Regions from separate parts of the Bacillus sp. DU-106 genome, predicted to be linked through region 2. Evidence: riboswitches for the same ligand, from Rfam matches in the RefSeq annotation. Region 2 holds a riboswitch; the other holds the start of a gene.

Region 1 (23,128 bases), 1.8 Mb from region 2:
ATAACAAAACCCCTATACTGTAACAAATAGCTACTAATCGATCATACTCAATACGAATCATTCTTTCTCCCCTTCACTTTGTATTTTATTATCGATTTTAGCTATTATTACCATACTATACAATCTTTTTATAGAGGATAACGTAAAAAAGTTCCTTATAAATATATAAAGAACCTTATTAATATACACTATGAATTAAAAAATCAATATACAATTTTCACATAGAGATTTCTTCAAAATATGTTGGATCATGTATTGTAATTTTTTTATCTAAAATTGTAACAATGCTATCATTTTTTAATTGTTTTAATACGCTGCTAACTGTCTCTCGAGATGTTCCAGATATTTTGGATATTTCAATTGTTGTAAGTGGACATGAAATTACAATCTTTTCTCCACTCTGTTCTCCTAAATCCTGCATTAAATAATTTAACGTTTGGATAACACGATCTTGTGCATTAGGAATTGTAATATTTTGCACTCGATTTTCGTTCAATTTTAATATAGATGATAATTGCTGAACAACGTACATCAATTGTGTTCTGCTGGACTTTACCATATCTTCAAAGATTACCGTTGGAATATAATATACCTCCACATCCGTCATTGCTTCTGCTGTATAGTTATATCCTCTGTCTGTAAACATACCACCATAAGGAAAAATAGAATACCGCTTTACATAGTCATCGTATAATAAGTTCCCATTTTGATTAACCCGCTCTAACTTTACAAAACCATCTAACATGAAGTAAATTCTTTCCCTTGAATCCCCTTCTAAAAATAAAAATTGACCTTTTTTATAAGTTCGCCAATAAACAAACTCTGTTAAGCCTTTCAATTTTTTTTCTGTTAAATGAGCAAATAATTCGAACTGCTTTAAGTCTTTCACTACGTTCCGTCTATTCATAAAATTCCCTCTCTCTTGCTGTATGTTGGAGCGAAAAATCAAGAAAGCGTATTCAATTTGAATTTTATCATAATTAACTTGTATATTCAGATTTCATCATGAAAACTTTATGAACAATGAGTACAAAAAATATTAATAAATAAAAAGAATGAAGTTATTAACCTCATTCTTTTTTTACTACTAAGTAGCGTACATAATAATTTAAACATACATGCATACATTCTGTTTTGAAATAATAGTACCGGCTTTTTCTTCTAGTGCTTCATATACTTTTTCTAAAGACGTAATAATCGTTTTTCTTTTTGGATTTGTATTAACAAAATTAATAGCAGCTTCGATTTTTGGAAGCATGCTTCCCGCAGCAAATTGTTGTTCTTCAATATATTCTTCTAATTGATTCACTGTGACATGCTCTAATTTTTTTTGATTCGGTTGATTATAATTTACATACACATAATCAACTGCAGTTAAAATAACGAGCGTATCGGCATCTACTAATTCTGCTAATTTCTGCGCAGCGAAATCTTTATCGATAACCGCTTCAGTTCCTTTTAACCCTTCTTCAGAATCAATTACTGGAATTCCACCTCCGCCCACAGCTATCACTATGTTTCCATCTTCGACCAAAGAATTAATCACTTTATGTTCATGAATACTTACAGGCTTCGGTGATGGAACAACACGTCTCCATCCTCTACCAGCATCTTCTTTAAACACTGCTTTTGTTTCATCCATTAATTTTCTGGCCTCTTCTTCTGTATAAAAAGGACCAATTGGTTTAGTTGGATTTTTAAATGCCTCATCTTTTTTATCCACAACAACACGTGTTATAACCGTTGCTACATCTTTGTTTATATTCCGTTTTTTCAATGCCTTTTCAATTGCATTTTCCATCCAATATCCAATCATCCCTTGGCTCATTGCCCCACAAGTATCTAATGGCATTGCAGGTGTCTTTTCCGTTTCTGCAGCTTTTTGCTGTAATAAAATATTCCCCACTTGTGGGCCATTTCCATGCGCAATTACTATATCCACATCATTTTCCATTATTTTCACAAGTTGTTCTGCCGTTTTTTCCAACGCTTCTTGCTGCGCTCCCGCAGTAGCTTCTCCAGACTGTATCGCATTTCCCCCTAGTGCAACTACAATTTTTCTTCGTGCCATATTCCAGCCCTCCAGTTGATTTCGCTTTCACAGCGCTTTATAAAGTAATACTGCCTGTAATTAATCCATAAATCGCAAAGAATGCTAAAGCACCAATTGCTACGGATGATGCTAATTCCACTCGAGTAAATATTTGCTTCGAACTCTTTTGCTTTTGAACATTGTAAAAAATAAAAATACCTGGCGCATATAAAGTCATTGTTAATAATAAATACTCTAAACCGGCTGCATAAACTAACCACACGCCATAAATACTTGCGATCAAGCCAATTATTATATTTTTATTTCGATCTGCTTCTTCAGACTTTAAGCTATGCTTCAGTTGATAAAATGCTGAAAAAGCATATGGGATTAAAATAGCTGAAGATGCTAAAGAGAATGCAAAGTTATACGCCTGATCAGAAACGACGAATGTTAACAAGAATATTTGTATTAAACCATTTGTTATCCATAATGAATTTACTGGAGCCTTATTTTTATTTTCTTTTGCGAACCATTTTGGAAATACTCCATCTTTAGCCGCTAAATATGGAATTTCAGAAGCGAGCAAAGTCCAACCTAACCAAGCACCTAATACAGAGATGACTAAACCTAAATTAATAAAGATAGCACCCCATTTTCCAACAACACTTTCAAACAAATAAGCCATAGCCGGATTTTTCAAACCTGCAATGTCTGCTTGCTGCATAAGTCCAAGAGACAATAATGTGATTAAAATGTAAATGATGAGTGTACCAATTAAGCCAATAACGGTTGCTTTCCCTACATCACTTCTATTTTTTGCTCGACTGGATAAAACAACAGCCCCTTCTACCCCAATAAATACCCATAAAGTTACAAGCATTGTACTTTTAACTTGGCTGCCAACTGCTCCCCATGAAAAAGAACCAGTTTGCCCCCAAAATCCATCTAAGAACGTATCAATATGAAACGCAAAGATTCCTATGACAATAAATACAAATACAGGTACTAATTTTGCGATTGTAGTTACTAAATTCACAAGGGCTGCTGATTGAACTCCACGTAAAATTAACATGTGAACACACCATAATAATACGCTTGCACCAATAATGGATTCTACATTTTGACCGCCTTCAAAGATCGGGAAGAAATATCCTAATGAAGAAAACAATAATGTACCGTAAGCTACATTCCCAAGCCAAGCAGATAGCCAGTATCCCCATGCACTATTAAACCCCATAAAATTACCAAACCCTGCTTTTGCATAGCTAAAAATACCACCATCTAAATCTGGCCGTTTTACAGTTAGATTTTGAAAAGATAATCCGAGTGCGATCATCCCAATTCCTGTTATAACCCAGCCAATAATAATGGCTCCAGCACCAGCACCTTTTGCCATATCACTCGCTAAATTAAAGGCTCCACCGCCAATCATAGACCCAACTACAAGAGCCGTTAGTGTAAACAACCCTAATTTCTTATCTTCACCCATTCCACTCACCTCTCTTTAATTGCAATAACAATACAAAAGCAATAGTGAATGATAGTGTCTAAAGGAGGAGAAAGAAGAAAGGAAGACTCCCTTTCTTCTTTACTCCATGTTTCCTAAAGTAGCTGCCATAACCGCTTTAATTGTATGCATTCTATTTTCAGCTTGATCAAATACTTTTGAATGTTTACTGCGGAATACTTCGTCAGTTACCTCCATTTCTTTCAACCCATATTTCTCATAAACTTCTTCGCCATACATCGTTTCAACATCATGAAATGCAGGTAAACAATGTAAGAAAATCACGTTTTCATTCCCTGTTGCTTTAATCATTTTCATATTTACTTGATAAGGTTTCAATAACTCGACACGTTCAGCAAATTTTTCTTCTTCCCCCATAGACACCCATACATCTGTATAAATTACATCTGCATTCGCAACAGCTTCTTCCACATTACTTGTTATCATTACTTGTTCATTATATTTTTTTGCTAAATCAATTACTTCTTGTGCAGGCCATAAAGATTCCGGTGTACAAATACGTACATCCATTCCAACGATTGCTCCACCAACTAGTAAGCTATTAGCAACATTATTTCGCCCATCGCCAACGTAAACGAGCTTCACATTTTTCAATTTCCCTATATGTTCTCTAATTGTTAATAAATCTGCTAGTGTTTGTGTTGGATGCCACATATCTGTTAATCCATTCCAAACTGGCACACCAGAATTTTGTGCTAAAGATTCTACAGTTTCATGATTAAATCCACGAAACTCAATTCCGTCAAACATACGCCCTAACACTTTTGCTGTATCCTCTACAGATTCTTTTTTCCCAAGTTGAATATCACCTTTCCCTAAATATTCAGGATTTGCCCCTAAATCTGTACATGCTACTGTAAATGCACAACGCGTACGAGTAGAAGTTTTTTCAAATAAGAGCGCTACATTTTTACCTTCTAAATAATGATGCGGGATACCATTTTTCTTTTTCTCTTTTAATTCTGCTGCCAAATCTAGAAAATATAACAATTCTTCTTGTGTAAAATCTTTTTCTGCTAGAAAGCTTCTTCCTTTTAAATTTGGTCTAGTCATTAACATAATTCATCCCTACTTTCTCCGTTATTTATACTAAATATCTTTACGAACAATTGGCATACTCATGCAACGTGGACCCCCACGACCACGAGATAATTCCGAACTTAGCACCTCAATCACTTCTATACCGTGTTCACGTAATAACGTATTAGATACATAGTTGCGATCATATGTAACAACTACACCTGGCGCAATTGCTAATGTGTTCGAGCCATCATTCCATTGTTCACGAGCAGAAGCAATTACATCTCCTCCTCCACATGGAATAAGAACTAATTCACTTAAGCCTAATACCTCTTTTAATGCTTCCATTAAAGAAGTACGATGTGTAATTTTAAGAGTTTCCTCATCTGATCCTTTTTCTAAAATATAAATATTCATATTCCCTTTTGGCCCTTGAATGGCTGGGTGAATTGTAAACTTGTCATAATCAACCATTGTAAATACTGTATCTAAATGCATAAATGCTCGACATTTTGGAATTTCTATTGCTAACACTTTCTTAATTTTATTTTGTCGGCTAAAGAGATTTTTAGCTAAACGTTCAATTGCTTTAGCTGAAGTACGAGCAGATACTCCAATCGCAATTGTTTCTTCATTTAAAATTAGCTCGTCGCCACCTTCAATCGGAAATTTATAATCACGATCTAACCAGATTGGTACATTATGTTTTGCAAATCTTGGATGATATTTAATGATGTACTCCATGAATAATGATTCACGTCTACGCGCTGGTTCTCTCATCTTATTTATCGTTAAGCCATCGCCCACGCTAGCTGCTGGATCACGAGTAAAATATAAATTAGGCATTGGATCTAAGTAAAACGGATAGTGATCTTCCATTAATTCATATAAATGTGTCTTCTTACTTGTTTCAATTTCGTTTTTCCGTACACCGCCCATAATTTTTTGAATTAATTCTTCATTTGAAAAGGAAAGTAAATATTCTTTTAAAGTTTGATGTGCAACATTTACGTCGGCCTGTCCTTCTTTTAAAATACGATCAACAAATTCTTCTCGAAGTTTTTTATCTACTAACGCCTCAGCGGCTAGTTTTTCTAAATAAAGAACTTCAACACCCCGATTGCGTAACGTTTGTGCAAAATAATCATGCTCTTTTTGAATAATTGGTAAGTATGGAATATCGTCAAATAATAATTGCTGCAAATAATCTGGCGTCAAGTTTTCCACTTCTTTACCCGGTCGTTTTAATAAAACCGTTTGTAATTCCCCAATTTCTGAAGTAACATGTATCGGATGTTTCATTTGTTGTACCTCCTTTTAAATATGTTTGATGTCTTACAAGTACATAATAAATGCTCTGTATTTTCATCTTTGTGAAAGCATCCACATTATCATTGTGAAATATTAAACAAGTTATTTTTTTAAAATCATACGAATATGTATTTTTATAACAAACTATCTTGCTTTCTCAATAAAAAATACATATATTACGCATATATATTGAATATTTAACTTCCGTATTTAAGCAAAAATCCTGTTTTTAATTTTATTAAAAACAGGATTTTTGCATCTAAATAATTAAATTTAATCTTTCTTCTATAATCTCCCTATCTGATTTCGACTGTGAAATTATAAGGCATGTATCATTTCCACATATACATCCTATTTTTTCTTTCCAATCTAATTCATCAAATAAAACACCAATAACATGTGCATTACCAGGTAATGTTTTAATAACCATTAATTGATCTACACAATCAATTTTTACAACAACTTCTCGTAATTTTTTCTTTAACTTTATATCAGTTTGTAAATGCTCTTCTGAGAAAACTTTATATATCATTAATCCTTCTTGAGAAGGTACCTTCGTTAAGTTTAACTCACGAATATCGCGAGAAACCGTAGCTTGTGTTACTAATACATCTTTTTTTGCTAACAATTCTACTAATCTTTCTTGCTTATCTATTTCATACTCCTTTACAAATTGTTTAATTAACCGTTGTCTTTTTTCTTTTTTCATAAAAGACACCCCTTTTAATATTATAGCTCGCTATAATTTTCATCCGAAAGGGACAGAAAAGAATGTTGCGGAAACGTTCATAGTTTAACTGTAAATATTAAATCAAGCTAAATAAAAAAGAGAAGAACAATATTCTGTTCTTCCTTTTACATTGAAAATCGTTCAATTGTTTGTTTCAAATCAGTTGCTTGCTTCTCTAAATCCTTTAATAATTGATCGATTACTATCATATTTTTAGATTGTTGTAGCGTCACACGTGCTACTTCTTGCGAACCAGCTGACGTTTCTTCAGCAATTGCTGCTACAGCTTTTGTTTGTGCTCCTGTTTGATGAATGTGGCTCACTTGTTCATTCATATAACTACTAATTTGCTGAGTTGCATCGGCTACTTCCATAACACTTGATGACATTTCTTTTAAAATTAATTCCGTAGCTTCCCCACGTTTCGCCTCTTCTTTAGCTATTTTCACTTGTTCTGTCATTTTCATTGCAACTTGTTGTACTTCATCTTGCATATTCCGTAATAACTGCGATATGTTTCTTGCAGAATGATCACTTTCATCAGCAAGTTTACGTACTTCTTCCGCAACAACCGCAAAGCCTCTTCCATGCTCTCCTGCACGAGCTGCCTCAATAGAAGCATTTAGTGCTAATAAATTCGTTTGGCTAGCAATCGCACTCACAACAGACACAATATGTTCTACTTGTTTCATTCGTTCTTCTAACTTCTGTACATTTTGCATTGAATCTTCATTTTCTTTTGCCAATGTTTGAATACCTTGAATTAAAGACGTAAAGACACGAGTACTATGCCCTAAAGCTTCAACCATTTCTGAAGACAATGTATCAGACTGCTTCGCTTTTTCTTCTACTTCACTTGCAATAGAAGTCGTTGTATCAACAGCAGAAACAATTGCTTGAATTGATGCCGCTGATTGCTCAGCGCCTGAAGAAATCTCTGCAAGTGTCTCAGATACACCTTGCGCTTGTCTCGTTGCTTCGCCTGTTTGTTTTCTAATCTGCTGTACTTGATTATTTGTATACGAAAATGTTGTATCAATATTTTTTACCATGCCCCTTAAGTTTCCTAACATCATATTAAATGCAACACTTAAAGATTTAATTTCATCATCTGTCTTCGGTAATGGAACATCTTCACGAATATCACCCTCAGCTGCTTTTCTTGCCGCTTCCTCTAACTTGCGAAGCGGTTTAATTAAAAATACGGCTGCTCCATATGCTAAAATTCCAGACCATACTACCCCTAATAACATAACGATAATATTATATACAGTTTGACTTACATAACTTTGAAAATAATCGTATATCACGTAAATAAAAAATATACTTGTTGAATATGTAATGAAAGCTAAAACTGTAGTGAATAGCATAAGTTGTGTACGTAATCCAAAAGAAAATGTTTTTCTTTCTTTTTCCATCTTCCCTTTCCCCCTTTTTATAAGCAATATAAATACTACCTATATATTATTATCCATATTTTCATTATAGAAGGATATAGAGATTTTAAAAATCATTATTTCTTTGAATATCAAATTGCACGAAAAAAATAAAGGATTCTGACAATTTATGACTAATAACAGAAATACAGGGCAACATTTGTAAAATATATTTTTAACTGGGGGTTTTGTATGATTCAAGTTCGAAATCTAGTAAAATCATTCGGTTCACTTGATGTGTTAAAAGGAATTGATTTAGAAGTAAAAGAAAAAGAAGTTGTTGTTTTAATTGGTGCCAGTGGTTCTGGTAAAAGTACATTACTTCGCTGTCTTAACTTTTTAGAAATGTACGATGAAGGCGAAATTCACTTACAAGGTGAGCGAATTGATCCAAAGCATTCAAATTTAAATAAAGTCCGTGAAAATGTCGGTATGGTTTTTCAGCACTTTAACCTCTTTCCTCATATGACCTCACTAGAAAACATCATAGAAGCACCTATTCACGTAAAAAAATTAGAGAAAGCAAATGCACAGGATATTGGAAATCAACTTCTCCAAAAAGTCGGCCTTCAAGATAAAGCGGATGTAACTCCTCATCTTCTTTCAGGTGGTCAAAAACAGCGCATTGCCATTGCACGAGCTCTTGCAATGAGCCCTAAGATTATGCTATTTGATGAGCCTACCTCAGCTTTAGACCCTGAACTTGTTGGAGAAGTATTGCAAGTTATGAAAGAACTTGCTGAAGAAGGGATGACAATGGTTATTGTTACTCATGAAATGAATTTCGCAAAAGATGTAGCTGATCGCGTCATCTTTATGGACGATGGAAAGATTGTAGAAGATGCTCCGCCAGTACAATTCTTTTCAGCTCCATCACATGAACGGGCAAAACAATTTTTACGCAACGTTTTATAATGTAACTTTTGTTTCAAACGAAAAGGAATACATTCATACGGTGCACAACTAATCATCCAAATAAAATATTTCAATAACATACTAAAAAACCATCCGTATGATCAATATATAGGAGGGGTTTTATGAAAAGAAAACTATTAACCATTGTTGCGAGCATTACACTATGTACATCCTTCATACTAGGAGCTTGTAGCAAAGAAAGCTCTACTACTTCATCAAATAGTGAAAAAGAATTTCGCTATGCGATGAGTGGATTATACAAACCTTTTAACTATAAAGAAAATGACGGCAAACTTGTCGGCTTTGATGTAGAAATCGGTGAAGCTCTTGCTAAAAAGATGAACATGAAGGCTACGCCCGTTACAAACCCATGGGAAACGCTGATTCAAGGTCTTCAAGCGAAGAAATATGATGTAATACTGGGTAGTATGGCAATTACAGAGGAGCGCTTAAAAGCTGTTAGTTTCTCAAATCCGTACTATCGCTCTGGCGCCCAAATTTTTGTGGCTAAAAAGAATACCGCTATCTCTTCTCCAGAAGATTTAAAAGGTAAGAAAATTGGTGTTGTAAAAGCTAGTACCTTTAAAAATCTTGTTGCAAAATATACAGATCAAATCACAGAATATGACAGCGATATTACTGCTCTTATGGACTTAGAGCCTGGGCGTGTTGACGCAGTAATTACGGATCAAATGGTTGGTCTACGTATGATAAAAGAAGGAAAATCGAAGATAAAAGAAGCCGGAAAACCATTAAATCTTGATGAAATGGGAATTGCTATTCGCAAAGATGATAAAGAAATGGTTGAGAAAGTAAATAAAGCGTTAGATGAAATCATTAAAGATGGTACGTATGAAAAGATCAGTAAAAAATGGTTCGGGCGTAATATTCTCGGTGAAGAGGAAAAAACGAAGTAAGTTAGCCATTCAAAAGATTCATAAACAATGCCCCACTGATTAAATGTTCATTTTATGTGGGGCATTTCATTCTCTACTAAAATCTATACAATATGAGGTGAAACGCATGTTTGAAATTTTTATCTCTTCCTATCCCACACTCTTAAAGGCTACTATTGTCACATTACAATTAACATTAACTTCCCTAGTACTCGGTTCATTAATTGGATTATTATTCGCTTTCTTTCGAATCTCTAACAATAAAGTTTTAAATAGTATCGCTCATGTCTACATTGCTATTATTCGTGGTACACCTTTAATTGTTCAAATTGCCATTCTCTATTTTGGGATTACATCCGTTGTTGTTTTCACCCCTTTTTGGGCAGGTGCAATCGCTTTAGCAATTCATAACGGAGCATATATTACGGAAATTTTCCGTGGATCTATTCAATCCGTTGACCGGGGACAATTAGAAGCAGCTCGCTCTTTAGGCATGCCTTATCCTTTAGCTATGCGACGAATTATATTACCACAAGCATTTCGTCTGTCTCTTCCTCCTCTAGGAAACCAATTTATTATCGGATTAAAAGATTCTTCACTTGTTGCTTATGTAGGAATGTCCGAATTATGGGGTTCAGGTTTATCAATTGCAGCAGGTAATTTCCAACAATTAGATACTTACATAATCGTTGGTGCATACTATCTCATACTTGTTCTTCTATTTACTTATTTTGTTAATCTTTTAGAAAAACGACTACAACGAAAAGAAACTAACTCCGTCCAAGTCCATAAAAGGAACAAAAAGGAAGTTTCTTTATAAGAAAAAGCAAGCCTGAGATGGCTTGCTTTTTCATTGCAAAAATATATTAATTTTTACTGATTTACTTTTTTAATACTCTTTTCTTCTTCTATATGTTCCTCACGATATGAAATATTATGAGGATCTAGTCCATTTCCTAAAGAACCATAGAAATGCTCTCTATGCGGATCCACTAATTCACTTCCTTGATAATACACACGTGGTGTATTCCATAGCGCTGCCAAAGCTTTTGTCATCGGCATCTCATGATAGCGTTCCGGCCACATTTCTTTAATCTTCTCTTTTACTAACGGATAGTATTTAGAACTCATAGCGGGAAACAGATGATGTTCTGTATGATATGAGAAATTGAAATGTAAAACGTCTACCCAGCGCGGCACTGTTACTGACAAACAGTTTGCTAACGGATCATTTACTGGAACAATTGGATTTAAGCGGTGATTTGTTGCGATATATGCCATTACAATAAAGTTAGCAATTAACAACGGAATGACATATGCAAATAACCATTTTCCAGGTCCCATAATAAACAATAAACTAATCCAAACTGTCCAAGGCAAAAGAAGTTGAAGCCATACAGATTTTTGATTGGATGACTTGAACTCTTTTATAAAATGAAAGAACATTCGAGTCGAATGCAATGTAAATTGAATTGTTAGTGACAGAAAACTAAAGAATGAACGTACATGTAAAGGCATACGATATACCCAACTCAAAAACTTACTCTTCTTAAGTTTCTCAAGTGTCGGCCATGCATCTGGATCATTCTCTTCATGCTGTGTATGAACATGATGCGTTGCATTATGCCACTTTCTCCAAAGCTTTGGCCCTGTTGATAATGGCATAAATGCAATCGCGCCTAAGAAGTCACGAAGCCATGCCTTTCTTACAACAGTTCCATGTAAAATTTCATGCCCTAAAAATCCTAGTGAAGCAAAACATAATCCAAGAACAATCGCAATTCCTAGATTCGCCCACACATTCAATTCAAATACACCAATCGATATTAATCCCGCCAATGCCACAAGCAAATAAGCCAGTCCACCAAATAAACGAGTAGGCACTGGTTTAAATGCTTTTTTCGGCAAATGTGGTGATACACGTGCTGCATACCACCCAAACGTATGAAGCTCCTTCATCCTTTTGCTCCTTTCTTATGCCGCGCCTTGCGCAACTTACATATATCAATTCTTGCTTCCAGATTGATTTTACTAGATGATCCAAAAAGCATCTACTATAAGGAAAATATACTCACTCTATCGTCACTTATTTTTCGCTTTTATTATCAATGAAAAACATTTCTCTTTTTACTCTCTATCAACCTTTCCACATGATGAATCATAACAATAGAATTTCTATATTGTCAACACCTTTTATGACCTAGTAATAAAAGGTGGTTATATTTTTATAATCATACTTTATTTCACTAAAGAAAATGTATAGATTCCATAAGGATTTACCCACTATATATAGACATTTTCTTAAACGCCATAGACTCTATCTCATTCAATAACTCCCTATGTAATCAACAAACAGAATCACTTGAATTTAGTTTTATATAAATCCTACTACATCATAATGCCCCACCTAATTAATTATATCAAAATAATTTATAACCTCTTTTAATAAAAATAGACTACTTCTAAAACAACACACATGAATTTCATATAATATGGAAATATTAAAAGGAAAATTGTTCTAAAATCAGGAGGTTTCCACAATGACAAGTGATACATTTCCACAACTGCCGCTATCTTATTGGATTGAATCTACTCAGTTTCCTACTTTCCCTCGTTTATCCGAAAATATAAAGACGAAAGTTGCTATTATCGGTGCTGGTATTACAGGTATTACTACTGCCTATTTACTTGCAAAAGAAGGCATCGATGTTGTTTTAATTGATTCTGGTCGTATTTTAAATGGAACGACTGGGCATACAACAGCGAAAGTAACAGCACAACATGATCTTATTTATGATGAATTAATAAATCATTTCGGTGTAGAAAAGGCCCGGCTTTACTATGAATCAAATAATCAGGCTCTACAATTCATAAATAAAACTGTTCAAACATATAAAATCGACTGTAATTTCTCAAATGAAGATTCATATTTATATACAACTACTGATAACGGATTAAGAAATTTATCGAAAGAATATGAAGCTTATCAAAAATTAAATATACCTTGTGACTATGTTCAATCTCTATCGATTCCTATTCCAGTACAATCTGCGCTTGTAATGAAAAATCAAGCACAATTCCATCCCCTTCTTTATTTAAAAACACTTTTAGAAAAGTTTGTGGAGATGGGCGGAAAGGTCTACGAACAAACAACAGCTATGGATGTGGAAAAGGGCGATTATTCACAAATAATTACAAAAGAGGGCCATCATATCACTTGTGAATATGTCGTCTCTTGTTCACATTTTCCTTTTTATGATGCGAATAGCTTTTTCTTTACGCGAATGTACGCAGAACGCTCCTACGCTCTTGCAATAAAAGCAAAAACGGAGTATCCAGGTGGCATGTATTTAAGTATTGATGATCCAAAGCGCTCCTTACGCTATATAACAAACAATGGAGAAAAATTAATTTTGATTGGCGGAGAGAGTCATAAAACAGGTCAGGGAATAAATACGATGCTTCATTATGAAGCACTCTATTCTTTTGCTGAAGCCACTTTTGGAATAGATGAAGTTCCTTATAGATGGTCAGCACAAGATTTAATTACTCTAGATAAGCTTCCTTATATCGGACATATTAACGAAAGAAATCCAAATATATTTGTTGCAACTGGATATCGCAAATGGGGAATGACAACTGGAACTGCTGCTGCTCACCTACTGAAGGACTCCATCCTAAAAGTCCACAGTCCCTATAAAGAACTGTATGCACCATCACGCTTCCATGCAAATCCAGATATAAAAACATTCCTCTCCCAAAACATTGATGTTGCGAAACATTTAATTGCAGGAAAGATTGAAACCGCATTACGTAAGCCAGAAGATCTCGAAGTTGGTGAAGGATCTGTCGTACATGTTAACGGTAAACGAGCAGGTGCTTATAAGGACAAAGAAGGAAAATTACATATCGTCGATACAACTTGTACACATCTCGGCTGTGAAGTTGAATGGAATAATGGTGATTGTACTTGGGATTGCCCTTGCCATGGTTCTCGTTTTTCAATTGAGGGAGACGTTCTTGAAGGCCCAGCAGATCAACCGTTAAAACGAGTTGATAATGAGTAAACAAATAAAGAAGTTCAACAAAATTACTGTTGAACTTCTTTATTTGTTATAAACCCTTTTCAGATAAAATTCGACACAAGGAGGAAAATATTAACATTAAATAAAATAATATATTCATCTACAAATTAAAAGGGGTGAATATTATGCAACCTTCAGCTCCACCTCATCTAGAATCTACAGAAACTATCTTTCCAAGCTCTATTACAAAACTTGTTGTTTTTATTTGTTGGCTAGCCATTTTAGCTGATGGATATGATTTAGGTATTTACGGTGCCGTTCTACCAAAGCTCCTAGAAGACAAAAGCTGGGCGCTATCACCAGCGCATGCTGGTACAATTGCAAGCTATGCTTTATTGGGGATGTTTATTGGAGCTATTCTAGTTGGAACGATTACAGATCTAATTGGGCGTAAATGGACGCTTATATGCTGTTTAGCACTTTTTTCTATCACAATGGGTTTAGCGGCTATCGCTCCTTCTCCTGAGTTATTTGGATTATCTCGATTTATAGGAGGAATCGGATTAGGCGGTGTTATCCCAACAGCTTCAGCACTTACTGTTGAATATTCACCAAAAAAAAGGCAATCTTTTATTTATGCTCTTATGTTTACTGGCTATCCTTTAGGTATCGTGTTAGGTGCTATTTTGTCCATGCTTATGTTAGAAGATTTCGGATGGAGAATTATGTTTGGTATCGGAATGATTCCACTACTCCTCATTCCTTTCATTATTCGCTATTTACCCGAGTCCATTCAATTTTTATTATCACGTAATCGCCAAGAAGAAGTGAACCAAATTCTTAATCGTTTTCAAATTGAATTTCATGTAAAAGATAAAACTCATCAAGCTCCATCTACTATACGAAAGAAAAATGGATTTTTTACTTTATTCTCAAAAGAATACATAAAAGCAACGCTACTTTTTTGGATCACTTATATAATGGGAATGTTTTTAATATATGGTTTAAACACTTGGTTACCACAGATGATGCGCCAGGCAGGATATCCTCTTGGGTCTAGTCTGTCATTTCTACTTATGCTAAATATTACCGCAGCTATCGGCGCATTATTCGCTGGAGCACTTGCTGATCGTATAGGAGCAAAAATTGTTATTAGCATCTCTTATCTTATGGCAGCCATATGTATCGGACTATTAACAATCAAACCATCTGTTACAATCATTTATCTTTTAATTGGCCTTGCTGGTATTGGATCAGTCGGTATTACTCAAATATTAAATGCATATGTAACACAATACTTCCCATCACATATCCGAGCTACCTCCTTAGGCTGGGGACTGGGGCTTGGCCGAGTTGGTGCAATTGCTGGCCCAATTCTCGTCGGTATTATTATGACAATGCAATATGACTTAGCATGGAATTTTTACTTATTCTCCTTTGCAGGTCTTATCGCAGCTATATCTGTTTTCTTCATTCCTACAAAATAAAAAGAGCACAAACTTACTTGTGCTCTTTTTCATATGCTTCAAACAACATATCTCGAAACAATGTATTTAAACTCTCAATATCGATTCCTGATCCCTTTTCAATTCCTTTTACATATTGCTGATAGTAATGAATTTGTTCTTCTAAAAATTGATTTAGCACCTTAATTTTCAATCCAACATCTAATTCAGTACCTGCTTTTTTCTTTATTAACAACTTTTCAATTTCATCTAATACGCTACGTTCTAATGATAATTCTGTAATTAATCGATCAAATTCTACAGGAGGTAAAGTCGTTTTCTCTTCTAGCCACTTACAAGCTAAAATGGGACGTAATACATAAAAGTACTTTTTCAGCTTTACATTCTCACCTTGCAAAAATTCACGATAATTTTTCGAAGCCATATGTAAATAATGATATATCGTTGCTTTTGGATCAAAATTCTTCTCACTCATCTGTTGAAGTAGTTCTGGAAAATTAGAGTTTTTCGAATAAAAAATTGGTGATCGAATCCACTCAAGTAAAGCAGGATTCGACTTCGCGAATAGTTGCAACGCCTTTTTAATATCCCAACCACTTATATCTAAATCATCACTAATTGGATATTCAATTACATCTCGTTTGTCATGAATTGATAAATACCATTCTACCGGATGTATATAAACGAACCTAACATCATAATCGCTATCTTTCGATGGAAACCCCCAAGCACGACTCCCTGATTCCACCGCAAATAAAATTTTTACATCATTCTCTTTTTCAATTCTTTCTAACTCCAACTCGATTTTCTCTCTCATTTCATAACATCTCCATTTTTTGATTATTTCCTTGGAAATTCGACAATACACTATTAATTTTACTACATACTAAAAAAACTGTCAGAAATTACTGACAGCCTAATGAAACGTCTATTGTTGCTTTTCAATTACAGTAGCAGCAATTCGTTCAAACTCTTTTTGAATCTCCTCTTTATATGCATCTACTATTGAAAAATCCATAGCAGCAATATAAATTCGTTCTAATTTATCACGAACCGATTTTGCTTTCGCTAAGAAAGACATCGCCTCATTCATTTTTGCTTTATATTGAATGGAGACATCACGAATTTCCTTCGCATATTTCTCATCCGTCCCTGGCGTAACAATAAGGGCATACATATCAATAATTTCATCACCCTCGCGACTTGGAAAATATTCATGTGGTGCGGTGCTATCAAAAATTGCAAATCCTAATTCTCTTACGATAACCATATCAAGACTATTCGGGTCAAATCCACAATGATATACTTCAACTTCAAACCCTTTTTCTTCAGCTGCCTTAGCTAACTTTTTGAGCATCGTTGATTTTCCAGAGCCTGGGCGCCCTTTTATAAAATAACGATGTGGTAACCCTTCTGTTAAATTAGGAACAAAATCAACTGCTCCTTTCGGTGTAGCAGCTCCTAAAAAACGATGTTTTACAAGCGATTGTCTCCCGCTTTTATCTGCAAATAATTTCTGGATTAGCTGATTGGTTAGTTCATTTGCTTTATTAAAATCTATATTATCAATATATATCTTCTCCCACTCATCATGTATAACCAATGCCTCTTTAAAACGTGCGTAAGCAGACTGAAAAGCTTTGCTTGCTTCTGAAACAAATCTTACAATTTCTAACTTCTGCTTTCTTAGTTTATCTGAGTCCCAAGCAATTCCTAAATTTATATACTCTTCAACAACTCCTGGCATTTTTGGCTCAATAACATGCGGCGATGTCCCATCAACAATTCCTACTTTTAATTTTGGGATAATTACACCATCAACCGATTTATTATCAGAAGAACAATGTAAAAATTCAATATCATATCCTTTTTCAATCCATTCACGACCTATTGCCTTTATTAAAGAAGATTTTCCCGTTCCTGGGCCACCCTTTAAGATAAATAATCTGTCTAATCCTTTTAAATTCTCTTCGTATAAATTGTGAAATCCCCTAGCTGTATTACCACCAGCATAATAATTTAATACATTTCCTGTCACTGCACTCACTCCTTCGCAGCATTCTATTTACATAAGCTACAATATGCGAGCAGCTTTATTTGGGTGAATACCTATTTTGTATTGCACGCAAAAAGGAAATGAATTACAATTTAACTATCGGAAAATTCCGATTTTAAAAACTGAATACTTCTTTATCAAGAGAGGCAGAGGGACCGGCCCTTTGAAGCCCAGCAACCTCAGTTTATACAAACTGAATAGGTGCTAATTCCTGCAAAATGCAATGCATTTTGGAAGATAAAACTCAACTAGCATGTAAAGCTCATCTTTCTTGATACTGAAGGATGAGCTTTTTATTATTTGAAAAACATATATTGGAGGTATGTAAAATGAAAGTAATTGATTTATCACAAACATTTGAAAATAATATGTCTCAATTTCCTGGAACACCTAAAATACAACTAGAAGCTGTTACAAGTGTTGAAGAATCAGGATATCAAGTTACAGATTTTCATTCTGTCGTTCATGTTGGCACGCATTGTGATGCTCCTGCGCATTTTATTTCAGGCGCAACGACCATCGATCAATTACCGCTGGATCAATTTGTAGGTGAAGCTGTTCTTATAGATGTAACACATATTCAAGAGCGAAAATTACCTAAGACAGTATTGCATAATACTGACATAAAAGAAGGTGATATTGTTATTTTTCATTCTAATCTATCCACAAAATGGAATACAGAAGCTTATGAGAAGGAAGCATTTTATCTTTCTGAAGAATTAGCTAAAGAACTAGTGCGATTAAAAGTAAAATCTATCGGTTTAGATTTCATTTCTCCTGATGAAGTCACAACAGAAACATCACCGATTCATCACATATTACTAGGGAATGATATTTACTTAATTGAAAACTTAACAAATCTAGATGCTATCGAAGAAAAACGTTTCTTTTTCTCAGCAGCACCTTTAAAAATTAAAAATAGTGACGGTGCTTTCGCAAGAGCATTTGCTGTTATTTTTTAAACATAGCCTATAAAAAAAGCAAAGGCCACTACTGGTCTTTGCTTCTATATTTTCTATTTAAATTAAGAAAGAATTGTTCCACACGAGGACGCACCCAAGCTAAACAATCTATCTCTTTCTTCTTTGTGCAAGCTATCTCTTCTCCATCTACCATTTCAACAAGTTCTAGTTCTAACAGTTGCCTCGTGAATGCTAACATATTCACTTCTTCGGATGGATACTCTTCTTTTAATTTCTCCTCAATTTCCCCCAATAAAAAACCGTCACGCATCATTGCCAATGCATCAATCCAAAGTGGCGGCATTTCATATTTTTCTCCTGTAATTGTATCTTTTACAATATAATTCTTTTGCTCTTTTCGAAATTGAATCGTGTGTAAACATACAGTCGAATTTAATGTTAATTCCATCATACCACCTCTTTCATAATATCTGCATAGAAAAAAGGATGCGTGTGCACCCCTTCTTATCTTTTCATAACACTACTGAACCGCTACATGAGCAATCAATCTCATGTCGATATTTTCCTCCATTATAAACGAAGTATTTTATAAAAAAAACCCTTCTTGAAACATTTTATAAAATGTTTATATTTACACAACAAGAACACTTTTCTGAAAAATCTTTTCTCCCAATACATTAAAAGGTCGGCAAAAAAATTTCTACTTTCGTTCCTACTCCTACACTACTTTGGATCGTGATACTCCCTTGATGTTCCTTAATAATTTTATATGTAATCATTAATCCAAGTCCTGTACCAGTCTCCTTTGTTGTGTAAAACGCCTTGCCAATTTTTTCTAACTTCTCATTCTCTATACCAAATCCTTGGTCTTCAACAGAAATACACAAATGTCCTTGCGTTTTTTGATATGCACGGATATGAATTTCTCCACCCTCTGGCATTGATTCTATTCCATTTTTAATGATATTTAATAACACTTGTTTTAATTGCTTATCATCACCGTTTATAGCCGGTAAATTCCCATCTACTTGTAAATGACATTTAACTCTATATTGCGTTGCATAACTTTCCATTAGATGCACAACATATAGAAGGATGTCTCGTATATTACACCTTTCATAATTTGTTGGCTTTGGTTTTCCTAACAACATCAATTCACTAACAAATCCATTGACTCTTTCAATTTCTTGTAGCATAATGTCGTAGCTCATCGTATCAGTTGGATTTCTTTCTTTTTGCATTTGCGTAAACCCTTTTAACGCTGTTAACGGGTTTCGAATTTCATGAGCAATTGTTGTAGACATAGTCCCAATCACAGCTAAATTTTCCGTCTCTTTCATATTGTTCATCATTTCAACCACTGTTCTTACATAAGATTGAAATCGTTTTAATAAAGAATGTGAAATAATGAAATAAAATACACATAAAACAAGTGGAATTATCACTTTTAAATCTTGTAATAGCAATGTGAAAAATACGTACTTTCCAATTACACTAAAGGACACTAAATAAAAGTATTTTCTATTCACGAAAACTGGGGCAAATAAAATTAATAACATTTCTACCATACTGCCATGTTCAAAAGGTCTATCCGTTCGCAAATAAATCATTAAATTATTCACAAGATTGATAAACATGTACCCAAATAAAAATAAATATTTTACAGAATATACATACCCTCTTTTTTGAAGATATATAGAAATAGGAAATAATGCTATTACAAATATAGGCACACCTATCCCAAGACTACCTTCTGGCCAACCTACCGCTGTTCCACTAATATTCATAGCAGGATATACAAAATAATATATAGCGTCATATAAAAAGAATATAATATAAAATAATAATATAAATACCTTTAAGGCTCTTCTTTCTTCATAAATCAAGCTCTTGTATTTATTCATATAAAAACTCCCCTTGATCGATACAAAAAACTTTCATTGTTATCTCCTTAAAGTATAAGTATGAAATTGCTTTCAGGGCAATATTTAACCTTATAATACTGAAAGGAAGGAGATCTCTCCTTCCTTTTGGTAACAACTTACATCCATCTTACCCTGTCATGTAACAATCCATCCGTAAAATTATTATGCCCTATTACAAAATCCTTCATATATAAATTTAAATACTCACCGTACTTACTTTCTGTATTTAATAACAACTCCTCAACGTAATAAGCACCTTGTTCAAATTGATCTAAAAGTAAACTGGACAAGCCCGCATAAATCCCGCACCCTACCTGAAAATACGTTGCATTCGTTTTATATTTACGAAAAACTTGGCTACTATTCATCACATTATACATATATGTCTCACTATTTTCATAAACGAGTAACACACCGACCAAGTCCTCTCCAGCAACCTCTTCTTCCGCTGGATTAAACACTTTACGATTCCAGTTCCATAAATCTTCTACTTGATCTAAGTTCTGTCTAATTATATTTGTTGTATACTCATTAATTCGGTAAAGAAAACCAACTTCCATATTAAAGTTTTTCCCTAAAATTAATACTTCCTCATGTGGCATTAAACAACCATAGAATTCTTTTTCTCCTAACTTCACTTTATACTCTGAAGCATATACATCTTCATAAAAGTAAAGAGGACGATGATGGCTCATATACATCGGATAACTCCAGATTGCTTCATCTAAAAATCGCTCTACTGCCCATGAAGCATAAAGTGTATGTGGCTTTATAAGTGCTGTATCATTCAAAAATGACGTGTCATGTTCTACAATATAACATGCTCTTGGCCTTTCATTTGGTCGTTCCTTCATAAGCTCAACAACCATCCATTGAACAACACCTGGATTCATACCTGAACCTATAATCGCTTTTGTATTTGTAAATTTCTCTTTCTCCTTCTCAAACCTTGTATATCTTTCCGTAAGCTGAAAGCCAATTAAGCTATCGTCCTGATCTACTGCCTCATTTTCCAAGGCTGAGTTAATATAACAAATTCCTAGTTCATTACAGCAGCTTAATACTCTAATTGTATCTGCCCCTGAAACATCAATCACAACACTCGTTCTTTTTTCTTTTAAATGTTGTTTAAATTCCACTACATTTTGAAGGTTTATTTCATATAAATATAATTGACCTTTCAGATTCGAAAACAACTCATCATAATAAGTCCTATCTTTTTGTTTTATATCCACCAAATGAAATTTGGCATTCTTTAATACTTCATAAATTGGATCTTTTTCATTTGCTATCGCTTGATTTAAAATTGCTAAAACCGCTTTTGCTGCTCCACCAGCACTACCAAGCAATGTAATTGATAACGAATTAGGAAACTGCTCCACAAACAAAACCCCTTTAATAAATTAGTTGAGCAGCTCCTCCTCAAAAAATAAATTGAATATATAATAAGATAGCTCGTACACAATGTTTATAAGTTAGTACAAAGTTACCTTTTAAAAAATCACACTATACTATGCTTATATTCAATTCATTTTCCCCTCATCTCCAAATTAAACTAAAACAAATAGGCTCGACCTTTTCTTCTGCATATAAAAGAAAAAGCCAGCCCTTCCAACTAATCTACGGACAATGGACGGATTTTACATGTTGAATATTTACATACATTTTCGCATCACGTGCTTTTGATATTTCAATATGACCTTCATCAATTTTCGCCATTTTTCCAATTTTATTGGACTCCTCACCTAAATCGAACACCATAATTTTCCCAGCCATTTTAATAAGCTGTTCTTCAAACGTTCGAGCTAACGTAATATTTAACGGATTCACGGGGAGTTCATTTTTATTGAGGGCATAAGGCACTTGATTTTCTTTATACGGAATTAACCATTTCAAGTGTTTTAAAGATATATATACAGTTTTATAAACTGGACTATAAAAAACAATATAATCGTTCATCACACTTGTAACATAACCATGTATTGGAGCATTTCCGGCTACATAAATTTCCGTAAAAATCCCTTTAGATGTACTTAATACTTTCCTCAAAGAAATTGAAGGAGACTCTCTCTTAATTACAGAATCCACATCTGGTTTTGAGATTTCTTCATCATTTGATCTTAAAAACTTATAATATTGTACATGATATAAAGATATATATACGTAGTCTTGTCCATTGTAAAGAACAACGATATCATTTCCTACATCAATTAATACACCTTTAAATCTTTTTTCACCGATTAATTTAACATATATATTTTCTCCAATACTTTTGTTTAACTCATTCATCTATATCCTCCTTCCTACGAATTTCTTCTTATCTGTCTTCCATTTCTAAAAAAATAATCAGGGCAAAGTTCTGTTTTAATAGTAAGTAATTCCTTTTCATACTATCGAAATAAGAAATTGTTCTTCTCTTTCCCTCATAATGCCCCTCTTATTTATTAAACATTATTCATCTTCATTCTTTTTACATTTAACTACTTGACTCACACTCTTAATATGAGACTTAATTACATAAATAACTTCATCACCGTTTACTAGTGTAATACAGCCATGGTGTACCTCACTTAATAAACCTTCCACACACTCTGGACCGCCACGATTAATTTTTACCCACTTATACTTCAAGTCTTTTAATATATCTAAAAAAGTATCCTCATCAGAGCAGAAACATGAACTATAGCAATCGCCACATTTACTTTCTTTCACTTTCTTCACTAGACTCTTCACATGTTTCAACTGATAATATACTAATTCACCATGAGGTAACTGTAACGTTAGATAATCTTTTCCTAACGATACGAGCTCACCAACTCGACTTTCTGGTCCACGAAGGTTTACTTTTACAGTCTCACCAAC
Region 2 (6,924 bases):
TCAAAAAAATCTTTTGATGCAGTAGCACCGGTAGGATTATTTGGATAGTTTAAAAACATTAATTTTGCACGCTCTGCAATAGAGTCATCAATGTTCGTATAATCTGGTAAAAAGTTATTTTCTGCAATAAGTGGCATTCTTTCAAATTGTGCTTTTGCTAAAGCAACCCCGGATAAATAATCTGGATAACCTGGATCCGGAACGAGAATCGTATCACCAGGATTTGTAAAACAAATCGGTAATTCTACTAGTCCAGCCTTCCCACCAAACAAAATAGCAACTTCAGTTTTTGGGTTTAATTCGACGCCATATTCACGTTTATAGAATGTAGCCACGGCTTCCTTTAAGCTTTCATGTCCGCGAAATGGCGGATATTTATGATGAATGGTCTTTTCGGCAGCATCTTGTAAAGCTTTTACGATATGCTGCGGTGTTGGTTGATCTGGATTACCTTGACCTAGATTAATAACATCGTGACCAGCTGCAACGACTTTGTTAACTTTTGCAACAAGTGAAGCGAAAAATTGTGTTGGCAATGATGTTACTATCTCAGAAGGTTGAAATAATTTCATACTTTCCACCTCTTTTGAAAGTTGTTACAATTCTAGTGACAAATGATATAATCTTTCCAGTATTTTGTAAAGAGAAAAATAAGAATGGGGCTGAAAAAATGAAAGTCGCATGTATTCAAATGGATATTGTTTTTGGAGATGTAGAAAAAAATATTGAGAATGCTAAAAATAAAATAAGTGAAGCTATGAAGGAAAGGCCAGATGTTATCGTCTTACCAGAACTATGGACAACAGGATATGATTTAACGAGACTTTCTGAAATTGCAGATAGGGATGGAGTGGAAACGAAAGAAAAGTTAATAGAATGGGCGAAGCGATATGATGTACATATTGTTGGTGGGTCCATAGCAAAGCAAACAGAGCAAGGCGTTACAAATACGATGTATGTTGTAAATAATGAAGGACAGTTAGTCAACGAATATAGTAAAGTACATTTATTTCAGCTTATGGATGAACATAAATATTTAATAGCTGGTAATGGTACGGGCGAATTTAAGCTAGATGATGTTGAATGCGCTGGAACAATTTGTTATGATATTCGTTTTCCAGAGTGGATGCGTGTTCATACTGCTAAAGGGGCAAAAGTATTATTTGTTGTAGCTGAATGGCCATTAGTTCGTTTAGCACATTGGCGTTTGCTATTGCAAGCAAGAGCAGTTGAAAATCAGTGTTATGTTGTTGCGTGTAATAGAGCAGGGAAGGATCCGAATAATGTGTTTGCAGGTCATTCTTTAATTGTGGATCCTTGGGGTGAAGTTGTAGTAGAGGCGAATGAAGAGGAATCAATTTTATTTGGAGAGCTTGAATTCGAGAAAATTAAAGAAGTACGTAAAGGAATTCCAGTTTTTGCGGATCGCCGTCCAGAATTATACAAATAAAATGTTGACAAGTGATTTTTATTCTTGGTATAGTCTTCAACATAAAGTTAAAAATTCAAAAAATTATACAACTCTTATCAAGAGCAGGTGGAGGGATTTGGCCCGATGAAGCCCAGCAACCGACCGTAATACCATTGTGAAATGGGGCGTTTATTACGCCAAAAGGCACGGTGCTAATTCCAGCAGAAAGTAAAACTTTCTGGCAGATAAGAGGGGAGAAGATAAACTTCAAACCTCTTTCTTAGTGGAAAGAGGTTTTTCTATGTTAGAAAAACCTCTGAATTTAAAAAGGGGGAGAAGAAGATGGGATATTATTCATTAACAGAAATAACAGCTGTACAATATGCGAAAGATCATGGCTATTTTGAAGAGAAGGCAAATGTCATTTGTCATGAAATTGGAGATGGAAACTTAAATTACGTGTTTAAATTAGATGATGGAGAGAAATCCATTATAATAAAACAAGCACTGCCTTATGCGAAAGTAGTTGGTGAAAGCTGGCCATTGTCTATAAAAAGAGCAACGATTGAAAGCAAGGCATTACAAATTTTTGCGCAGTATGTACCGGATTATGTTCCAGTAGTGTACAGTCATGACGAAGAGTTAGCGATAACGGTAATAGAAGACTTATCAAGACTAACAATTACAAGAAAAGGATTAATAGACGGAGAAGAATATCCGCTTTTATCCCAGCATATTGGTCGTTTTCTAGCACATGTTTTATTTTACACTTCAGATTTTGGTTTACAGTCAAAAGAGAAAAGGGTACTAGAAGGTACCTTTGTAAATCCGGACCTTTGTAAAATTACAGAGGATTTAGTGTTTACAGATCCTTTTGGGCATTATGATACAAATGATTATGAGCGAGATTTACAGCTCGTGGTTGATGAACTTTGGAGTGATAAAACTTTAAAACTAAAAGTAGCACAATATAAATATAAGTTCTTAACAAGAAAAGAAACTCTTATTCATGGTGATTTACATACTGGTAGTATTTTTTCGTCACCTTCTGAAACGAAAGTGATTGATCCAGAATTTGCGGCATATGGCCCATTTGGGTTTGACATAGGTCAATTTATTGCAAATCTATTATTAAATGCGTTATCTAGAGAAGAAGAAAAGAGAAGTGTACTATTTTTCCATATAGAAAAGACGTGGAGTTATTTTGTAGAGACTTTTACAAAGTTATGGATTGGAGAAGGTGTAGAAGCATATACGAAAGAAAAACAATGGTTACCAATTATTTTGCAAAATATCTTTACTGATGCTGTTGGATTTGCCGGATGTGAACTAATTCGTAGAACAATTGGTTTAGCTCATGTAGCAGATTTAGATGAAATAGAAAATAAAGAAACAAGAATTCAAGCTAAGAAACAAGCGCTATCCTTAGGAAAAGAACTAATAAAATATGAATCTAAAAGTGCTGATATTCAACTGTTTCGAACATTATTTCAACAGACAGTTTCAAGGGGTGTAAAAGCATGAGTACAATCGTTACTGTTCCGAGATCTGTAAGTTGGAAAGGGGATGCAATTGCGGTATTAAATCAAACGAAATTGCCACATAGCACAGAATACAAAACATTAACGACTATTGAAGAGGTTTGGAAAAGTATCATAATGTTAGAAGTACGCGGAGCGCCTGCAATTGGAATTGTAGCTGCATTTGGCTTGGCGCTTGCAGCGAAAAAATATAATACTTTACATATCGAAGAATTTCAAAAGAAGTTTAATAGAGACTGTAACTATTTAGGGACATCACGCCCAACGGCAGTAAATTTATTTTGGGCAATTGATCGTATGAGAGAATCTATTCGAGAGATTACTACAATAAAAGAAGCACAAAAAATATTAGAAGAAGAAGCGCTTCGCATTCAACAGGAAGATGAAGAGGTGTGTCGAAATATTGGGGAATATGCGTTAACATGTTTTAAAGATGGCGATAATATTTTAACAATCTGTAACGCTGGAAGTATCGCAACTGCCAGATATGGAACTGCATTAGCTCCCTTTTATATTGGAAAAGAGAAAGGTGTGCGTTTACATGCATATGCGTGTGAAACGAGACCAGTTTTACAAGGTGGTCGCTTAACGACGTGGGAATTGAAGCAAGCAAATATTGATGTGACCCTTATAACAGATAATACTGCAGCTCATGCTATTCAAACGAAAGAAATAAACGCAATTATTGTGGGGGCGGATCGAATTGTCGCAAATGGAGATACAGCCAATAAAATAGGGACAATGAATTTAGCTATTTTAGCAAAGTACTTTAATATCCCATTTTACGTTGCTGCGCCACTGTCAACATTTGATGTTACGAAAGAAACTGGAGCCGAAATTATTATTGAAGAAAGAGATGAAACAGAAGTTACGAAAATCTTTGGAAAACAAGTAGCACCAATTGGAACGGATGTTTATAATCCAGCATTTGACATAACGCCGAATGAATTAATTACAGGAATTATTACTGAGAAAGGTATTATACGCGGGGATTATAAACGAGAAATTGCATCATTATTTGAAAAACAAGCTAATACATAATAGCTTGTTTTTTTATGCCTAAATGCAGTGTTTTCTCTTACTTATATAATGAAAGGAGGGGAAGAGGGTGGAAGAGTGGATCAAGATGATAGGTAATGTAGGGTTTCCGATTGTTGTAACATTATATTTACTCCACCGTATTGAAAGTAAATTAGAGGGGGTAATTGTTGCAATTGAGAAGCTCCCGCGGCAATTACTAAAGTACGAAGATCCTCGGGATAAAAAATAAAGTTTGCTCTTATTGAGCAAACTTTATTTTTATTGAGCGGTATAACCACCATCGATAACGACAGCTTGACCAGTTATACCTTTAGCTTTTTCACTCGCTAAAAACATCGCATAATCTGCAATTTCTTGTACTTGTAATAAGCGCTTTTGTGGAACGAGTGGATAAATAACATCTTCTAAAACATTTTCAAGTGGTACATTTCGTGTAGTAGCTAAGTCTTGTAGTTGATTACGTACAAGGGGGGTATCAACATAACCAGGGCAAAGGGCATTAACAGTAATACCATGCGTAGCACCTTCTAAAGCGGCAACTTTTGTTAATCCAATTACGCCATGTTTTGCACTATTGTAGGCAGCTTTTCCAGCAAACCCGACAAGGCCGTTAATAGAAGCGACATTAATAATACGACCATATTTTTGTTGTTTCATAATCGGAAAGGCATGCTTAATTGCAATAAACGGAGCAATTTGCATAATTTGAATTAGTAGCTCGAACTTTTCAGTTGGAAAGTCTTCAATGGGTGAAACGTGTTGCATTCCTGCGTTGTTAATTAATATATGTAATGAACCGAAATGATCAACTGTTTGAGAAATTGCTGCTGTAATTTCCTCTTCAGATGTAACGTCACATTTTAAACCGATAGCTTGAAAACCTTCATTTTGTAATTGTTCAGCAGCTTCTTTTGCACGTTCTTCAAGCCGATCGGTAATCACAACTTTTGCACCTTCTTTTGCAAAAGCCTTTCCCATTTCATAACCAATGCCACTTGCAGCACCTGTTAAAAAGACAACTCGATTTGTAACCATGATGAAAAACATCCCTTCATAATAAAGTTTTCATAGTGCTCTATTTAGAGAAGCTATAATGAAATTCCTGCAAACATTTAGAAAAATATCGTTAGCTATCTTGTTTTGCAAAATAGTCTTTGCTATACTATTTTGTAAAGCAAGGTAGTAGGAGGATTTGAATTATGTCGACAAGTCAAATGCTGAAAGGGATTTTAGAAGGATGCTTACTTGCTATTATTTCTGAAGGCGAAATATACGGTTATGAAATGAGTGAAAAGCTAGCGAAGTATGGTTTTACAATGGCGAGTGAGGGAAGTATTTATCCGTTATTAATACGAATGCAAAAAGAAGGACTAATAACAAGCGTAATGAAGGAATCTCCATCTGGTCCAAAGAGAAAATATTATACATTAACAGAAAAAGGCGAGGAAGCACTTGATGAATTTATGGATCGCTGGGAAACGATGCAAAGTAGTGTAGAACGTCTACTTGAAGGGAAGGGAAGGAGAAAATAATGCTATCAAGTGAAGCGCGAAAGTTTTTGTTAGATATGAGATTATTTTTGACGGCAAAGAGTGTGAAAGAAAGCGATATTGAAAATTTTATAGAAGATGCGGAACTCCATTTAATTGAGGGTGAGAGTGATGGGAAAAGTGTAGAAGATATTTTCGGAAGCTCACCGAAAGAATATGCAAATGAACTTGTCAAAGTAATGGAAAGAGATAGACAGGAAACGTGGAAGCAAATTGGTTTTACAGTAATGAATATCGTATCGTTTTGGATTATTGCTTCTATCTTAATAGTGAATCATGGAATGTTACAGATTTCACTTATTCAGTGTATCGGTTATAGTTTTTCATTGATTTTAGTTGTTATAGGTCCTAATTTTCTACTTCGCAAAATGGCCTTCGTCACAAGTTTTACAAAAACATGGTTTTCTATGTGGTCTTTAGTTATGATCGCTCCAATGTTTTTATTAGGAGCTGTTACGATATTAGACGTGATATATCCGACAAAAATGCTCACATTCACCGAAGTGCAAAGTTATATAGTGGCTGGTGGGATTTTTATCATCACAGTAGCTATAAATATATATTTTGAAGGATGGTTTAAAAACTTATATTTAATCATTCCACTTTCAATTATGTTAGTGTTTAAAACATTTACAACGGAAGACCTTGTTCCAATGTTATTTCAAATTATATGTTTATACGGAAGTTTATTTATTTTAATTTTTGTTGAAATTATGATGAAGGCGAATAGAAGAGAAATGGTTAAATAAGGGAGGGGCTATAATGCAGATTTCTAAAGAAGGAGAAAAGTTCTTAATCGATACGAAAGTATATTTAATAACAAAAGGAATTAAAGAGGAAGATGTTGACGCTTTTTTAGAAGATGCAGAACTTCATTTAATTGAAGGTGAGAAAGAAGGAAAAACGGTAAGTAATATATTTGGTGATTCGCCAAAAGAGTATGCGGAAGAATTAGCGAAAGAGATGGAGAAGGATAAAGGCGGAAGTATAAAGAGTGTTTTAGGAATGATTATTGGGATAGGTGGGTATTGGTTACTAACCAATATTTTATTTGGAAATCCGAATCAACAATTTACGTTAACAAATGTACAGGTAATTGGTTATCCTATCGTTTTAATTATTACAATTATTGGAACGGTTTTTGCGTTTAGAATGTCTTCTTTTAAAAGTAAATTAGTAGAGTTTGGAATTATTTATGTAATAGTAATGATACCTATTTTATTATTAGTGTTATTAATGTTTATGAATAAATGGTATGGGACGCCAATTTTACAATTGTCGACAATGCAGACATATATATTAGCAGTAAGTATATTTTTATTACTTCTTATTGGTGAAGTATATGTTCTTGGTTGGATGGGTGTTTTGGTACTAATTGTTC

What was found. Region 2 has a riboswitch for S-adenosylmethionine ahead of mtnK (S-methyl-5-thioribose kinase). Riboswitches for the same ligand answer to the same signal wherever they lie in the genome.
Region 1: it holds a riboswitch for S-adenosylmethionine, as region 2 does, so the genes downstream of both, C3Y97_RS02100 (cyclase family protein) here and mtnK (S-methyl-5-thioribose kinase) in region 2, are expected to answer to the same signal.

The regions. Positions count from the first base shown of each region.
Region 1 is NZ_CP026607.1:379,569-402,696, reverse strand. It holds gene C3Y97_RS02180 (hypothetical protein) at 1-61, opposite strand, end outside; gene C3Y97_RS02175 (Crp/Fnr family transcriptional regulator) at 218-907, opposite strand; gene arcC (carbamate kinase) at 1,109-2,071, opposite strand; gene arcD (arginine-ornithine antiporter) at 2,109-3,524, opposite strand; gene argF (ornithine carbamoyltransferase) at 3,624-4,622, opposite strand; gene arcA (arginine deiminase) at 4,653-5,885, opposite strand; gene argR (arginine repressor) at 6,154-6,603, opposite strand; partial or broken gene C3Y97_RS28400 (methyl-accepting chemotaxis protein) at 6,750-7,322, opposite strand; partial or broken gene C3Y97_RS28395 (HAMP domain-containing protein) at 7,692-7,877, opposite strand; gene C3Y97_RS02140 (amino acid ABC transporter ATP-binding protein) at 8,253-8,975, shown strand; gene C3Y97_RS02135 (ABC transporter substrate-binding protein) at 9,098-9,892, shown strand; gene C3Y97_RS02130 (amino acid ABC transporter permease) at 9,936-10,691, shown strand; gene desB (Delta(10) desaturase DesB) at 10,745-11,830, opposite strand; gene C3Y97_RS02120 (FAD-dependent oxidoreductase) at 12,412-13,938, shown strand; gene C3Y97_RS02115 (MFS transporter) at 14,082-15,383, shown strand; gene C3Y97_RS02110 (nucleotidyltransferase domain-containing protein) at 15,397-16,179, opposite strand; gene C3Y97_RS02105 (PRK06851 family protein) at 16,291-17,400, opposite strand; SAM riboswitch class I at 17,550-17,662, shown strand; gene C3Y97_RS02100 (cyclase family protein) at 17,748-18,380, shown strand; gene C3Y97_RS02095 (hypothetical protein) at 18,409-18,789, opposite strand; gene C3Y97_RS02090 (ATP-binding protein) at 19,019-20,245, opposite strand; gene C3Y97_RS02085 (hypothetical protein) at 20,383-21,648, opposite strand; gene C3Y97_RS02080 (LSm family protein) at 21,887-22,555, opposite strand; gene C3Y97_RS02075 (spore coat protein B) at 22,718-23,128, opposite strand, start outside.
Region 2 is NZ_CP026607.1:4,039,013-4,045,936, reverse strand. It holds gene C3Y97_RS20395 (pyridoxal phosphate-dependent aminotransferase) at 1-572, opposite strand, end outside; gene C3Y97_RS20390 (carbon-nitrogen family hydrolase) at 587-1,450, shown strand; SAM riboswitch class I at 1,522-1,663, shown strand; gene mtnK (S-methyl-5-thioribose kinase) at 1,754-2,935, shown strand; gene mtnA (S-methyl-5-thioribose-1-phosphate isomerase) at 2,932-3,993, shown strand; gene C3Y97_RS20375 (YvrJ family protein) at 4,061-4,222, shown strand; gene C3Y97_RS20370 (3-hydroxybutyrate dehydrogenase) at 4,252-5,028, opposite strand; gene C3Y97_RS20365 (PadR family transcriptional regulator) at 5,193-5,525, shown strand; gene C3Y97_RS20360 (DUF1129 domain-containing protein) at 5,525-6,292, shown strand; gene C3Y97_RS20355 (DUF1129 domain-containing protein) at 6,306-6,924, shown strand, end outside.